2 regions of the Desulforamulus ruminis DSM 2154 genome follow, and region 2 is predicted to be linked to the other one. Evidence: predicted binding sites of a transcription regulator. Region 2 holds the regulator's gene; the other holds the start of a gene.
The links. The regulator LexA, encoded in region 2, represses DNA repair genes until DNA is damaged. The targets are predictions, from matches to a motif close to CNAACANNTGTTNG.

Region 1 (3,422 bases), 1.7 Mb from region 2:
CCTGTTGGATTTCTTTCCGGAGGACTGGTTGTTGATTATTGACGAATCACACGTAGCGGTACCCCAGGTGGGAGGCATGTATGAAGGAGACCGTTCCCGGAAAACCACTTTGGTGGAGCACGGTTTCCGGCTGCCTTCGGCGCTGGACAACCGTCCCTTGAAGTTCCCTGAGTTCTCGGACAAGGTCAATCAGGTTATTTATGTTTCCGCCACGCCCGGCAGTTATGAACTGAAGCACAGTTCCCAGGTGGTGGAACAAATTATCCGGCCCACCGGGCTGGTGGACCCGGAGATTTCCGTGCGGCCCACCCGGGGACAGATTGACGACCTGCTGGGAGAAATAAGAAAACGGGTGGACCGGGACGAACGGGTGCTGGTTACCACTCTGACCAAGAAGATGGCTGAAGATTTAACGGATTATTTTAAAGAACACGGAGTCCGGGTTCGTTACCTGCATTCCGATATCAATACCATGGAGCGGATGGAGATTTTAAGGGATCTGCGCCTGGGCACCTTTGATGTGCTGGTGGGCATTAACCTTCTCCGGGAGGGCCTGGACCTGCCGGAGGTCAGCCTGGTGGCCATTTTAGATGCGGATAAGGAGGGCTACCTGCGTTCCGAGCGCTCACTGATTCAAACCATCGGCCGGGCCGCCCGTAACGCTGAAGGGACGGTCATCATGTATGCCGATAAGCACACCGATTCCATGAAAAAGGCCATTGGAGAGACCGAACGCCGCCGCAAGATTCAAACGGAGTACAACCGGAAGCACGGCATCACCCCGGAGACTGTCCGTAAAGCGGTGCGGGATGTGATTGAAGCCACCCGGGCAGCGGAGGAAAAAGCCCCCTATGTGGCCCGGACCAAGGCCGGCAAAATGACCAAAACCGATATGAAAAAGATGATTGCCCGGCTGGAGAAGGAAATGAAGGAATCAGCCAAACACCTGGAATTCGAGCGGGCCGCCCAGCTCAGAGACGCTCTCATTGAACTGCGTCTGCAACTGCGGGGAGATAAGGACATTCGCCCGGCCATTCCAAGCCCGGAGGAAGTGGGTTAGACTTTTAGACTTAAGGGTAGCGCGTGCGGGTCCTGTTGTTCGGATCGGGGTGGGCCTTTGGGGCGGGGATGTTTTAAGGTTGATATAAATAAAAAAATGAGCACCCGTAAAAGGGTGCTTTGTTATGATAAAGCATCGAAGTAAATATTACAAATATCGTACAAATGTTCGGAAAGCGGTTGTTATTTTTTGTAAGATAAAGTATATTTAAGAAAGAGTCCTTAAAGAAATACCTATATACGAACGACGAACAGCGGGACCGGAGAAAAGCTTTTTAGGGAAACCACCGGAGCCCAAAGAAATATTTATAAGTCAAATAAGGAGTAAGCTCATGCAGGACAAGATCGTGGTACGGGGGGCCCGTGCCCATAATCTCAAAAATATTGATGTGGAAATACCCAGGGATAAACTGGTGGTGATTACAGGCTTATCGGGTTCAGGAAAATCCTCCCTGGCCTTTGATACCATTTACGCCGAAGGGCAGCGCCGCTACGTGGAATCCCTTTCAGCCTATGCCCGGCAGTTCCTGGGACAGATGAACAAGCCCGATGTGGATTATATTGAAGGGTTATCCCCGGCCATTTCCATCGACCAAAAGACTACCAGCCACAATCCCCGGTCTACCGTAGGCACCGTCACGGAAATCTATGATTACCTGCGCCTGCTCTTTGCCCGGGCCGGCAGGGCACACTGTCCCAAGTGCGGCCAACCCATTACCCAGCAAACCATTCAGCAAATGGTGGACCAGTTGATGGTCCTGCCCGAGGGGACCAAGCTGCAGCTTCTGGCTCCGGTGGTGCGGGGTAAAAAAGGGGAGCATGTAAAAATCTTTGAAGAGATCCGGCGCAACGGCTTTGTGCGGGTCCGGGTCAATGGAGAGATTTATGACGTTGCCGAACCGCCCGCCCTGGACAAAAAGAAAAAACATACCGTAGAGATTGTGGTGGACCGCGTGATTATCCGCCCCGGCAGCGAAAAGAGGCTGGCGGACTCCCTGGAAACCGCCCTCAAACAAAGCGAGGGCATGGTGGTGGCCTCGGTGCTGGAAGGGGAGGAGTATACTTTTTCCGAAAACTTTGCCTGTAGCGACTGCGGCATTAATATTGCCGAGATCAGCCCCCGGCTGTTTTCCTTTAACAACCCCCACGGAGCCTGCCCGGCCTGCACCGGCCTGGGGGTCAACCATGAATTTGATCCGGAACTGATTATTCCCGATCCGTCCAAAAGCATCCGGGAAGGGGCTATTGAGGGCTGGCACAAGGGGCAAATTGCCGCCGGTTACCTGGCCGGGCTGGCGGAGAAATACGACTTCAGCCTGGACAGCCCCATGGAGCAACTGACGCCGAAACAGCTCCAGGCCATCCTTTACGGGACCGGGCATGAAAAGGTAAAATTTAACTACCGGGACGGTTACGGCCATTTACATCGTTACGAGGTTCCCTTTGAAGGCATTATCGGCAACCTTTCCCGGCGTTACCGGGAAACCCAGTCCGAATCCATGCGGGAAGAATTTGAAAAATATATGAGCATTAAACCCTGTCCCAGTTGCGGCGGGGACCGCTTGAAACCCGAAGCCCTGGCGGTGAAGGTGGGAGGCAGAAACATTGCCCAGGTTACCGCCCTGCCGGTATCCGAGGCGGTTCAATTTTTTGCCGCCCTGGACCTGACTCCCCGGGAACAGATGATTGCCCGCCAGATCCTTAAGGAGATTAACGAACGACTGGGCTTTCTGGTCAATGTTGGTCTGGATTATCTGACCTTAAACCGGGCCGCCGGGACCCTTTCCGGCGGCGAGGCTCAGCGCATCCGACTGGCGACCCAGATCGGTTCCGGCCTCATGGGCGTGCTGTATATTCTGGACGAGCCCAGCATCGGCCTGCACCAGCGGGACAACCAGCGGCTGATTGCCACCCTGGAAAGGTTACGGAACCTGGGCAATACCCTCATTGTGGTGGAGCATGACGAAGACACCATCCGGGTTTCCGACCATGTCATTGATATTGGTCCCCGGGCCGGCCAGCACGGAGGCCGGTTGGTGGCGGCCGGCACCATGGAAGAAATTATAAAGATACCGGAGTCCATTACCGGCCAGTATCTCAGCGGCGAAAAATTTATCCCGGTGCCCCTTAACCGCCGTCTTGGAAAGGGTTGCAGCCTGGTGGTCCGGGGGGCGGAGGAAAATAATTTAAAGAAAATTGATGTGGAATTTCCCTTGGGTGTGTTCACCTGTGTTACCGGAGTATCCGGCTCAGGCAAGAGCACCCTGGTGAATGAAATCCTTTATAAAACCCTGGCCCAGAAACTGCACCGGGCCAAAGGAAAGCCCGGCCAGCATCTGACCGTGGAGGGACTGGAGCACCTG
Region 2 (3,422 bases):
GCACGCCGGTGACGGCAGGACGTTCTCCACAGCCCGGCTTAAGATGGGCAGCGGAACCTCCGGAATGTTGGTTACGGAGGTAAAAAAGCAGATGAAAGCAGCCTTGCCCGGCGCTGAACTGGCAATAATCGATGGATCGCCCGGCATCGGCTGCCCCGTCATCGCCTCCATGAGCGGAGTGGATATGGTTTTAATTGTGGCGGAGCCTTCCGTATCGGGCATTAGCGATATGGAACGCATTGTTAAAACGGCGGAGGGCTTCGGGACAAAAACAGCGGTTTGTATCAACAAGTACGACACTAATAAAGAAAATTCAGAAAAAATCATGGAATTTTGTATGAAACGGAGATTGCCCTTTACCGGCAGGATCCCGTTTGACAAGCAAGCGGTTAGGGCAGTTAACCATGGGCAGGCCATCGTCGAAATTGACTGCGCGGCGGGGCGCGCTGTAAGAGAAGTTTTTAATCGGGCAATAGCGCTACTCTACAAGGAAAGCGACGTCGACGGCGTATGAACATGTCGATACAGGGGCAAGGGATTGGTTAGAGATCTTTATCTATCAATCCGCCTCTGGAAAACGACACCAATCCGTGGTCTAAAGAGAGCCGCAATGAGGAAATTGCCGCCTCACACAACCAGAAAGTAAAGTACGGGCTAGATTCCTATTGACCCGAAGAACTGATCGAATGGTTTGACAAGCAACGGGTTTGGTCCTGTTGCAAAAAAATATTAGAAAACATGGAGGGAAAGAGATGACTAAAATAGCGGTGGCAAGCGAAAAAGAACTGGTAACCGGACATTTTGGACATTGCAGAAATTTTTATATTTTTGAGGTGGAGAAGGGCCGGATTATAAAAAGCGAATCTGTTCCAAATCCCGGACACAAACCCGGTTTTCTGCCGAATTTCTTAAACGATATGGGTGTAAAGGTTATTATATCCGGAGGCATGGGCGGCAGCGCGATAGATATTTTCAACGAAAAGGGCATTGAAGTGATTACCGGGGCAGCAGGAAACGCCAGAACCGCAGCAGAACAGTATCTACAGGAAACACTTCGTTCAACCGGAGCGGTTTGTCATGAGCACCGGCATCATGCTGAATGCGGTGAGCACTAAAAGTCTAAATTAGCTTAGACACATTTGGCGGTAGGTAAAATACATTAATTACCCGCCTATTGTAAAGGCAGGTAACTAATTTAAGGTCTTCCAATGGCAGTTAGGCGAATGGAGGGCCTTTTTTATGTCTAGTATTTCCCCGGATCAACTAAAGGGAGGAGTGCCTGTAACAGCCAAAGGTAGCGGAAGTCCTAATCCTATCTCAAAAAACGGGCGTCATGTGCGCCCATTTTATGAGATATCTTAACGGGACCTTTATATTTTTCTCATTAAACCGATCACCCGGCCAAGGACTTTAACCTCTTTGGCATAAATGGGCGATAATAAACTGTTTTCCGGTTGTAAGCGAATGATATTTTCTTCTTTATAAAAGCGCTTCACCGTAGCCTCGTCTTCCAGCAAGGCCACCGCAATATCCCCGTTATTTACCGCTTCCTGCCGTCTGACCAAAACCAGATCATTTTCCAGAATTCCCGCTTCAATCATACTATCCCCACGCACCTTTAACATAAAAAATTCACCAAAGCCCGTAAAGGAGCGAGGAAGGGTCAGTTGATCATCGAAATTTTCCACTGCCAGCAGCGGCACCCCGGCAGCCACCTGGCCCAGCAGCGGCACCGTTACCAACTCTTCATTATCCGCCTGCGCTTCTATGGTTTTACTGAAAGACTGTGTCTCCCGTTCATAATCCAGTCCGATAACCTCAATGGCCCGGGGCTTGGTAGGATCTCTTCTCAAGTATCCCTTTTGCTCTAAACGTTTTAAATAGGAATGAACGGTAGAACTGGAGGACAACCCGACGGCTTCTCCAATTTCCCGAACGGACGGAGGATATCCTTTTTGTTTAACGTTTTCTATGATGACTTTTAATACGTCTTCTTCACGGGAGCTTAACATATTCCTATCACGCCTTTCAATCACTCCTATGTATTCTGGTATATTATAACATTTATCAGGGCTTTAAGCAAAACATTTGTTCGCAATTGGATTGGAATTTTAGGAAGGGTTTTAATTGCTTCAAGCGAATATAAAAAGGAAGGGGAGGGATTGGATTGCTGCCTTTGATCATGATTTCAGCCATATTGGATTCCGTTCAGGAAGCCATTGAGGTGACAGACCCGCAAGGCAATATCATTTATGTAAATCCCGCCTTTTGCCGGATTACCGGCATTCCCTTTGAAGTTAGAACCAAGGAAAATATTTATAATATTTCCCCTGACGGCGCCTTGGCTCTGGCCTTGCGCACGGGCAAGCCGGTCAGCGGCTACCGCACCAAGGTCGGTGGCAGCAATGCAGAGGTTATTTCCAACGCGGTGCCCATCATTGTCAACCAGGAAACCCTGGGGGCGGTGGTAATCTTTCAGCATATTACCGATATTATTAAATTAACCGATGAGTTAAAACGAAGCACCAGTATTATCCGGGATCTTTCCACCAAGTTTGGTCAGGTTACCGAAAGCAAATACACTTTTAACCATGTTATTGGCAGCAGTCCGGCCCTGAAAGATTGCATTAAAATAGCAACCATGGCGGCTAAAAGCTGCAGCACGGTTTTGCTGTTAGGGGAAAGCGGCACCGGTAAAGAGCTGTTTGCCCATGCCATTCATCACGCCAGCCCCCGGAGGGAAAAGCCCTTTATCGCCATAAATTGTGCGGCCATACCCGATGCTTTGTTGGAAAGCGAATTGTTTGGTTACGTTCGCGGCGCCTTTACCGGAGCCATGAAGGATAAAATTGGTAAATTTGAACTGGCCCACTCAGGAACACTCTTTCTGGATGAGATTGGCGATATGAACCTTTTGCTGCAGGCCAAGCTGCTTCGGGTGCTGCAGGAGCGGGAATTTGAAAGGGTCGGCGACACCAGGACCAACCCCATTGATGTAAGGATTATTGCCGCTACTAACAGAAATTTAAAACATCTGGTCAGGGAGGGGAAATTTAGAGAGGATCTGTACTACCGGTTAAATGTGGTGGAAATTGTCTTGCCCCCCCTCCGGGAAAGAACCAGCGACCTGGTGGAATTGACCAATTACCTGATTACCAAATTAAATCGCAAGCTGGGCAAAAAAGTAACCGGGTTAACTAAAGAAAGTCTAAATGCCTTGCGTTCCTATAACTGGCCCGGCAACATCAGGGAGTTGGAGAATGTCATGGAAAGAATCATGGTGTCATTGGAAGCACAGGAACTAACCTATAAGGATCTGGTTCCGCATCTGGGAATCTGCCTGCCCGTTCAGGATTCCAACCGGGGAGAGATTATGGCGCTGGATCACCTGGAAAAACAAATGATTGAAAGGACGCTTAAAA

Region 1: the regulator LexA is predicted to act here: its motif matches at 1,218-1,231, upstream of uvrA (excinuclease ABC subunit UvrA).

The regions. Positions count from the first base shown of each region.
Region 1 covers NC_015589.1:3,664,741-3,668,162, reverse strand. The annotation lists gene uvrB (excinuclease ABC subunit UvrB) at 1-1,060, shown strand, start outside; gene uvrA (excinuclease ABC subunit UvrA) at 1,392-3,422, shown strand, end outside.
Region 2 covers NC_015589.1:2,012,410-2,015,831, forward strand. The annotation lists gene DESRU_RS10140 (ATP-binding protein) at 1-514, shown strand, start outside; gene DESRU_RS10145 (NifB/NifX family molybdenum-iron cluster-binding protein) at 753-1,115, shown strand; gene lexA (transcriptional repressor LexA) at 1,371-2,012, opposite strand; gene DESRU_RS10155 (sigma-54 interaction domain-containing protein) at 2,168-3,422, shown strand, end outside.